DNA from 3 places in the Chryseobacterium sp. 22532 genome. Region 3 is predicted to be linked to each of the others. Evidence: riboswitches for the same ligand, from Rfam matches in the RefSeq annotation. Region 3 holds a riboswitch; each other region holds the start of a gene.
What was found. Region 3 has a riboswitch for S-adenosylmethionine ahead of ACTJIV_RS03635 (alpha/beta fold hydrolase). Riboswitches for the same ligand answer to the same signal wherever they lie in the genome.
Positions count from the first base shown of each region.

Region 1 (3,284 bases), 140 kb from region 3:
AATTGTTCTTCCTTCTAAGGCAGGACATGCTAAAAAGATCGTTTATCTTTCTGCCGATGCATTTGGAGTATTGCCTCCGGTTTCTATTTTAGATGAAAACCAGGCACAATACCACTTCCTTTGCGGGTACACTTCCAAACTGGCGGGTACAGAAAGAGGAATTACTGAACCGGAACCATCTTTCTCTCCTGCGTTCGGAGAAGCTTTCCTTACCCTTCACCCAACCATGTATTCTAAAACATTGATCGGAAAAATGAAGGAGCACGGAGCTAAAGCTTACTTGGTAAATACGGGATGGAACGGAACTGGAAAGAGAATTTCCCTTAAAGATACCAGAGCAATCATTGATGCAATCATTGACGGTTCTATTGAAAATGCTCCTAAAACTCAGGTTCCGATTATGAACCTTGAAATTCCTACACAGCTTCCAAATGTTTCTGAGGGCATCCTGGATCCTAGAGAAACATACAGCAGTGCTGCAGAATGGGAAGAAAAAGCAAGAGATCTTGCGACAAGATATATCAAAAACTTTGAACAGTACTGCGATACTGAAGAAGGGAAGAAGTTAATTGCTTCAGGACCACAGCTTCAGCAGCAGACTACTTAATACAGCAAAAGCCTCATCACCCGATGAGGCTTTTTATTTTAATGATATCAGAAATGTAATGCTGAGCGCCGAAGCATCTTATCCAAAAACATTGCAATTCTGTTTATTATTTCAAGCTTAAAATCGCCAGTCTGTACCCATCCATTCCAAAGCCGGACAATACTGCATCCGTATTAGCTGCCGTAACAGATTTCTGACGGAATTCCTCTCTTTTGTAAATATTACTGATATGAACCTCTATTTTCAGTTTTCTGATGTTTTTCAGGCAATCCGAGATAGCATACGAATAATGAGTATAGGCTCCGGGATTAATTACCAAAGCATCAAAGTCATCTTCCTGTAACCTGTTGATAATCTCTCCTTCAATGTTGGACTGATAATAGCTTAATTCATGAGATGGAAATTCAGTTTTTAATTTTTCCAAATAATCCTCCATAGAAATATTTCCATAGATTTCAGGTTCTCTTGTTCCCAGTAAATTAAGGTTCGGGCCGTTTATAATTAAAACTTTCATGTTATAAATTTAAATAGTTTAGTTTGATTATAGAACTTTTTTTTGTACTAATTATCCATTTTGATTCTTTGTATTATATGTAATGATATTTGTCATGTTTAAATATTTCGTAATTCTATAACTCTTTGAAATTCTAAGTTTTGAATAAAAATTAAGTTAATTTTTGGAAATATTTCATAATAAAATTTAAAGTCTACTTGTTTTGTAGACTAATTGTTTTTAGATTTGCAAACATATTTCGATCGGCTTATAAAGAAAGATGGAGGGAACTGACCCTGTGAAATCTTAACAACCTGCCTTGAGCAAGGTGTTACATTCAGCCTATAAAGGAAAAATAAGCACTTGGTTTATCGTATTGAGCGATGCCCTTTGCTGTCTTTTCTGCAAAGGGCGATTTTTTAATATATGATAAATAAAATTGATTATGATTAGTAAGAATTTAATTAATTCTAAAGTTTGGATTCCACCTGTTGCTGTATTTTTCTTAGGAATAATGGGCGTACAGGCTCAGACCCAAACTAAAAAAGATACGGTTAACGAAAAGGAAATCGATGAAGTGGTTGTCATTGCTTATGGTAAGGCTAAAAGAACAAGTTATACCGGTTCAGTAGCTACCATATCCAGTGATAAAATCAATAACAGACCGGTTACCAATATTACAAAAGCGCTGGAGGGGCAGGTTCCGGGAATTCAGGCAGTAAGTGCCTCCGGACAGCCGGGTTCTACTGCTTCTGTGAGAATAAGAGGGGTTGGCTCCATAAGTGCTTCAAGTGATCCGTTGTATGTGGTAGACGGAATTCCTTTTGACGGAAACATCAATTCCATCAGCCCCAATGATATTGAATCCATCAGTGTTTTGAAAGATGCAACGGCAAGTTCATTATATGGTTCAAGAGGAGCTAACGGGATTATTATCATCACAACAAAATCTGGTAAGAAAGGAGAATCAAGAATCAATTTTAATATCAGTCAGGGATTTTCCAGCAGAGCGGTAAAGGATTATAAGCAGGTAAACACGGATCAATATTTTCAGCTGTATTGGGAAGCATTGAGAAACGGGTATAAGTCGGGACAGATTACTTCTCAGCAGGCAGCACAGATGGCGAGTGATAACCTGACAACTGCTTTGGGAATCAATCCTTACGGAGCCGGTTTTCCCAACCCTGTAGGGACAGACGGAAAGCTTGTTCTCGGAGCAAAAGCATTGTGGAATGATGACTGGAGAGATATTCTTCAAAGAACAGCTTCCAGAAGCCAGGTGGATTTTGATATCAGTGGAGGCAGCGAGAAAAGCAATTATTTCTTTTCATTAGGGTATCTTGATGACAAAGGAATTGCTATTGAATCTGGATTTCAAAAATTTTCCACCAGGTTAAAAATTAATTCGGAAGTAAAAAAATGGCTGAATGCAGGTGCTAATTTAAGCTATACCAACAGTATTCAGAATGCGCCGCCGTCTTCAGATTCGAGAACTGACAATATCATTAATGCGGCCAGGGTAATTCCGTCTTTCTATCCATATTATGAAAGAAATGCAGATGGAAGCTATGTGCTGGATGCTGGAGGAAATAGAATTTATGATTTCGGGAAATACAGGCCTACAAGTGCATTGCAGAACCAGAATGCAGCGGCAACATTGCCTCTGGACAAGAACGAGAATAAAGAAGACAATTTCTCAGGAAAAGGATTTTTAGATTTTACTTTCCTTCCGGAACTGAAATTTAAAACCAGCTTTTCTGTTGATTTGGTGAATTATAATGGTCATTACTATTCAAATCCTCTTATCGGAGAAGGCAGTGAGATCGGTGGTTCTGTAACGAAATCAAACAGTAGAACATTATCTTATACAACCAGTAATATTCTGACTTTCGATAAAAAATTCGGGAAGCATCACCTTAATGTTTTAGGAGGACAGGAGTTCTATAAATATGATTACCAGACGATATCCGGTTCCAGAAGCCAGTTTTCGCTTCCTTATTATTATGAGCCTGATGCAGCAGCTCTGTTGGGAAGCTTTAGTGGCAACAGCGACAAATTCTCTTTGTTGAGTTTCCTGGGAAGAGCAGAATATGATTTTAACAATACTTACTTTTTATCAGTATCCGGAAGGGCAGACGGCTCTTCAAGGTTCTTTGCAGATAACCGATGGGGGAAATTCTGGTC
Region 1 covers NZ_JBQENJ010000001.1:622,163-625,446, forward strand. The annotation lists gene pckA (phosphoenolpyruvate carboxykinase (ATP)) at 1-607, shown strand, start outside; gene ACTJIV_RS02930 (type II 3-dehydroquinate dehydratase) at 714-1,121, opposite strand; SAM riboswitch class I at 1,366-1,462, shown strand; gene ACTJIV_RS02935 (SusC/RagA family TonB-linked outer membrane protein) at 1,546-3,284, shown strand, end outside.
Region 1: another riboswitch for S-adenosylmethionine. It lies ahead of ACTJIV_RS02935 (SusC/RagA family TonB-linked outer membrane protein); the one in region 3 lies ahead of ACTJIV_RS03635 (alpha/beta fold hydrolase).

Region 2 (3,284 bases), on a different contig from region 3:
ACTGTTGCTAAGAGATTTTACTCAGGAAAAAAATTGGCAGTCACTAATCAACAAGATAACATATTTAAAGAACCTAAATATCAATGCTATTGAGCTTCTCCCTATTATGGAGTTTGATGGTAATCTTTCATGGGGATATAATCCGTCTTTTCATTATGCTTTAGATAAGGCCTATGGCACTCCGGAAAAATTCAAAGAATTTGTAGACATTTGCCATCAAAATGGGATTGCAATAATTCTGGATGTTGCTTTTAACCATGCAACGGGGCGGTCCTCATTGGTAAGACTCTGGAATATTGATCCGGATGGTGATGGCTATGGTGATGTTGCAGCCAATAATCCTTACTTCAATCAGGTGCCAAAGCATTCTTATAATGTTTTCCATGATTTCAATCATTCAAGTGCAGCAACTAAATATTATGTCGAAAGGACTTTACAGCAATGGCTGACTGAATATAAAATTGATGGATTCCGTTGGGACCTGACAAAAGGGTTTACCCAAAACTGTTCTGCAAATGATGAAGCCTGTACTAATGCATATCAGCAAGACAGGGTAGATGTTCTTAAATACTATGCTGATAAACAATGGGGTATTGATCCGAATTCCTATATGATCTTCGAACATTTGGGAACCGATGCAGAAGAGCAACAGTGGGCCAACTATAGAATTGCCGAAGGAAAAGGGGTAATGCTTTGGAATAAGCAGACTGAGCCTTACAACCAAAACACAATGGGCTATAAGGAAAACAGTAACTATGACAGAATGAACCACAGTCTTCATGGGTTTACCAATATGCATGCTGTAGGATATGGGGAAAGTCATGATGAAGAAAGATTAATGTTTAAAAACCTTGCGTATGGTGCGGTTAATGGAAGTTACAACGTTACCAATCTGAACACTGCTCTTGAAAGAATGAAAACTTTCGGAGCAACATTCTTTACCATTCCAGGCCCGAAAATGATCTGGCAGTTTGGTGAATTGGGCTATGAATTCAGCATCAACCGATGTGCAGACGGTACAATCAGCAGCGGATGCCGTACAGATGAAAAACCTGTTGCCTTTAATTTAGGATATGATACCAACGCCAACAGAAAAGCAGTGTATGATACCTGGGCTAAAATTATCAATATCAGAAATACCTATCCGGTTTTCAAATCCAAAACATATACTGTAGAGTCTAACAATCTTACCAACGATCCTGAAGGCCTGATCACCAGAATTTATGTATATGACAATTCAATAGCGGGAATGAAGAATGTGGTAGTTTTGGCGAATTATACCACTGCAGCTCAAAATGTTGTTCCTTACTTCCCTTATACAGGACAATGGCAGAACCTGATGGATAACTCTGTTTCTAATATTGCTTCTACAACAGCTCCTATTACCTTACAACCGGGAGAGTTCAGAATTTTTGGAAATTACGCAGGGGCACTGTCAGCATCTGATGTAAATGCTGCGAATAAACTCTCGCTTCAGATTGCAGATAATCCTGTGAAAAACGGTGTAGCAAAATTAATATATCACAAAGCCAAAAACGGAGAGATTGTTATTTTTGATATGAGCGGTAAAAAAATAGATTCAATTAAATTGAATACCGAAAACGGAACTTATGAATTGAAAGCGAATTACCCGCCGGGAACCTATTTGGTTCACCTGCAGTCTGAAACAGGCACTGCCATTCAGAAGATGATTATTAAATAACAAAAGAGGGACGATAAACATCGTCCCTCTTTTTTATAAAACACTACAGAATATATAAATCTAATTTTTGCCAATTAAAAATATTAGTCTACTTTTGCAGTAGATTTATCAAGAAAGGTGGAGGGATTTGGCCCTATGAAACCTTAGCAACCTGCACGACTCTAAAAAGTGTAAAGGTGCTAATTCCAACCCAGTTTGGGGAAGATGAGAAAAGTCAATATTCTGACAACAATTCCATTTCTTGAAGTCTTTTATAGCTGCGGATGAGGTCCGTGGGGAATATTTATGATTAATTTATAAGGACAAAGATGAAAAAGTTAAGCCTGTCTGTTATACTCCTGGGAGCTGTTTTGGTGAACGCACAGGAACAGGAAAAAGGAAATCAGATCGAAGATATAATTATCGTAGGAAACCGCAATACGAAAAGGACAAAACTGGAAACACCGGTTCCCGTAGATGTTATCAATATAGAAAAGCTGCAGAAATCTGCACCACAGACTACGGTTCAGGATCTGCTGAATTATGTGATTCCATCATTTAATTCTGTAAGGCAGTCAGCTTCTGACGGGACAGAACATATTGATCCCGTAACCTTGAGAGGAATGGGGCCGGATCAGGTTTTGGTACTCATCAATGGGAAAAGAAGACACACCACTTCACTGGTCAATTATCAGAATACCGTTGGAAATGGCTCTGTAGGAACAGATCTCAGTACAATTCCGATAATCGCTATTGACAGGATAGAAGTGTTAAGAGACGGTGCAGCAGCACAATACGGTTCTGATGCCATTGCAGGAGTAGTCAATATTATTCTTAAGAAAGATATAGGAGCATCAGCTTCAGCATCCTATGGAATTAGCGGAAGAAATGATGGTGAAACCTATCAGGCCGGAATCAATTACGGATCTTCTCTTGGGAAAAAGGAAAGTTATATAAACCTTTCATTGCAATTGAGCCACAGAGGAAAGACCACAAGAACCCAAAATCATGATCTGGACATTTTCGGAGATAATTTTGCCTATGAATTTGCTAATGATCCTATCGCGGCCAGAGCTGCTGATGATCAGATTATTAGAGAACGAGGCCTCACCAGGGATGACTTTAATTTTCAGATCGGGGATGCACAAATCAGGCAGGCCCAGTTGTTTTTTAATTCTGAATACCCTTTAAGTGAAAGCTTTAAGCTGTATTCCTTTGGGGGTTTCAGCATTAAAGAAGGAAAAGGCTTCGGTTTCAGAAGGCTTCCCGGAGAAAAAGATAATGTAGTTTCTTCTATCTATCCAAACGGATTTCAGGCTTCTTTGAACTCGCAGGTTTACGACTTTTCTTATGCTGTAGGAGCAAAATATAATGTTAACAACTGGTTGCTTGATGTAAGTAATACTTTCGGAAGCAATACTTTCAATTATAATGTAGACAATACCAATAATGCATCTTTAGGGGCGAAATCTCCAACGAGCTTTTATGCAGGAGCGCACAGCTTTCTTCAGAATACGGTGAATCTTGATGTTTCTAAAAATCTGAATCAGTTTAATATAGCATTTGGGGGAGAATTCCGTTTTGAGCAGTACGAGATCAAACC
Region 2 covers NZ_JBQENJ010000007.1:176,997-180,280, reverse strand. The annotation lists gene ACTJIV_RS18835 (alpha-amylase family glycosyl hydrolase) at 1-1,702, shown strand, start outside; SAM riboswitch class I at 1,805-1,913, shown strand; gene ACTJIV_RS18830 (TonB-dependent receptor plug domain-containing protein) at 2,011-3,284, shown strand, end outside.
Region 2: another riboswitch for S-adenosylmethionine. It lies ahead of ACTJIV_RS18830 (TonB-dependent receptor plug domain-containing protein); the one in region 3 lies ahead of ACTJIV_RS03635 (alpha/beta fold hydrolase).

Region 3 (3,284 bases):
TACGGTATTCTTCTATTGGAAGAGTATTGAAAATTTTGTTGGATGAAACCAAGTCAAAGCCGTTTTCAGCCAGTGCATGGTAATTTTTCACAAAATCTTTGCTTGCCGTATTATCTACCACGATCAGGTTTTCCAGCTGGTTTTCTTTTGAGAAGTTGATTAATTCCTCAACATTTGATGGATGTTCTGCTGTTAAAACCTCATCATTCCAGTTTGTATTAAAACCTTTTTTATTGAATGCAATTTTTCTTGAATTGGCTACTGCAACCACTTTAAGATCTATCTTTTTACGTCTTTTGATTTCTTCAGAAGACTGTAAAACCTGCTCTATTAAAGTCTTCCCTACATTTCCGTGACCAATGATCGCCAAGTGAACGGTTTTAGGCTTTTTGAAAATTTCGGATTCAATGATATTCTTCGTTTTCTCATCCTGGGAAGAGGTAACGACAATATTCACTCTCTTTTCGGCCGCAACCTGGTTGAGAAGAAGTGGAAAGACATTATTTCTGGCTAATTCTGCAAGTACTTTATTGAAATCTTCCGCCACAAATCCTAGTACGGAAACATTATTGATGCTGTAAATTTGTGAAACCTTTCCTGATTTTCTTTCTGCTTCAAACTCATCGATCAGGCAGGTCACTGCTTTTTCTGCATCGTCCTCATTTACCAGAATAGATATTCCGTTTTCAATAGCCTGTTGGGAGATCACTCCTACACTGATGCGCGCCAAAGTAAGCGCTTTAAAAATTCTTCCGTCGATCCCGATTTCGCCCAGGAAATCTTCACCTTCAAATTTGATGATTGATCTGTTCTTTAAAAACTTTATTTCGTTAGCATTTCTCATTCTACAAAATATTTTTTATGATAGTATTTAATTGTTCGTATTCCATTAGGAAGGCATCATGCCCGTGAATTGACTGTATTTCATGATAGAAAACCTCTTTCTTTTTCTCTTTCAGCTGCTCAAAGCACATTCGAATTTCTGAAGCGGGAAAAAATAAATCTGTATCTACTGCAATTAAGTGCATTCGGGCACTGATTTTTGTTAACTGCTCTTCTTCAGTGTTCATATTCATCAGCAAGTGATTCATCAGCTTATAGGATTTTAAACTAAACCTTTCGTTTAATGAATTTCCGTGATAAACCAACCAATCTTCGGACTCTAACCGCTGATTTTTTTGATCGTATCTATTTTGAAATCTGTCATTTAAGGACTGAGGTGTTCTGTAACACAGCATAGCATGAATTCTTGCTTTTTGCAGGGGCTCATCATTTCCGTTGAGCAGAAATTTCTGAACCAGGCATTGTGCATGAAGCCAGTCATGGGTTTTGAAATCGCAGGCAATAGGAATAAAGATTTCTGCCAACTGTGGTTGCTTGGCAAGCATTTCCCACGCAATCCCTCCTCCGAGTGAACCTCCGATAATGGCATATAGGTTTTTGATATGTAAAGCTTCAAGGCCTTTCAGGAATATTTCTGCAATATCTGAAGGCGTGAAGTCTTCGTATTCGTCAATTAAAAAATGATCATATCCGTTTCCGGGAATATTGAAACACAGAACGGTATATTGAGTTGTATCAATAACCTGATTTTCACCGATCAGCTTTTTCCACCATCCTTTTTCACCGGAAACATTTGAATTTCCGGTTAAAGCATGATTTACCAATATAACAGGTGCTGTAAACAGGTCTTTCCCGAAGATCTGATAAGTCAACGGGATATGGTATTCCTTCTGGGAAAAGGTACGATACGAAAGATTAATATAGTTTAGTTCTGTTTTCAATTCTATTATTTTAATACAATTGAAAATGCCACAGGAATGGCTGAAAAGAACTTCAGTAAGTTATCTGTCCAAAATAAATTGGTAGAACGTAGCACCTTCTCTGCTTGCACAAAGGGTTGCTAAGGTTTCATAGGGTCTAATCCCTCAACCTTTCTTGATAACATTTTCAATATTTGAATGAACGCTCGGCAAAGATAAGTCTTTTCTTTTAAATTTTAAAAGAAAAAATATTTAATATTAAAAAACCGTGTAATAATAAGTGTTTCAAGGCTATGTTAATAATTCTTCAGGTGGAAGGAATTGGAATTATTTTTCAAAAAAACTAACTTCGTACTTGAAAAGTGATGAAATATGACTGTTGAAAAAGAAAGATTACAAGATTCTAAATGGAAAAACTGGGGTCCATACGTCAGCAACCGGCAATGGGGAAATGTACGCGAAGACTACAGCCCGAACGGAAATGCCTGGCATTACGCCAACCATAATAATGCAGAAAGTTATGCCTACCGATGGGGCGAAGAAGGGATCGCTGGAATCTCCGATGTAAAGCAGATTTTCTGTTTTGCCTTTTCCTTTTGGAACAAAAAAGATAAAATTGTAAAAGAGCGCTTTTTTGGTTTAAGCAATCCTCAGGGTAATCACGGAGAGGATATCAAAGAACTCTTTTATTACTTAGATAATACACCTACCCACAGCTATATGAAAATGGTGTATAAATATCCGATCAATGCATTTCCTTACGATGATCTTGTTGCTGAAAATGGCAGGAGAAGCAAAAAGGAACCTGAATATGAGATATTTGATACGGGAATTTTTAATAACGATGAATATTTCGATATTTTCATTGAATATTGTAAGGGAGACCACAATGATATTCTTGCAAGAGTAACAGTTCACAACAGAAGCCGGCAGGATGCTCCCATCGTTATAGCTCCAACTGCCTGGTTCCGAAATAACTGGAAATGGGGTTACAATACATATAAGGGCCAAATGAATGCTTCCTATGACGGATGTATTGATATTAATCATGACAGCATTTCGATCAAAAAACTCTATTCAAGAAATCTTGCGGCTAAAAGTGCTTTCTGTGAAAATGAAACCAATACCCCAAAATTATATGGAGCTCCTTATCCGGGAAACACCTATTTTAAAGATGGAATAAATGATCATATCATTTATGGAAGTAATACGGTAAATCCTGAAAAAAGGGGTACCAAAGCATCTTTTATTATTGATGAAATGATTGGAGCGGGACAGTCCAAAATTTTTGATTTCAGGCTATGTTCCGATGAAACAGATGAACCTTTTGATCAATTTGATGAGATCTTCAATACCAGAATTGCCGAGACGGATGAGTTCTACAATGAGATTCAGAGCGAAACGACGAATGAAGATGAAAGGAATGTTCAACGGCAGGCGTTTGCAGGGCTTCTTTGGAACAAACAGTTCTATCATTATAATGTAGGAAAGTGGCTGAAGGGCGATCCGAACTACGAAGCT
Region 3 covers NZ_JBQENJ010000001.1:761,222-764,505, reverse strand. The annotation lists gene ACTJIV_RS03640 (ACT domain-containing protein) at 1-844, opposite strand, end outside; gene ACTJIV_RS03635 (alpha/beta fold hydrolase) at 846-1,784, opposite strand; SAM riboswitch class I at 1,842-1,948, opposite strand; gene ACTJIV_RS03630 (MGH1-like glycoside hydrolase domain-containing protein) at 2,136-3,284, shown strand, end outside.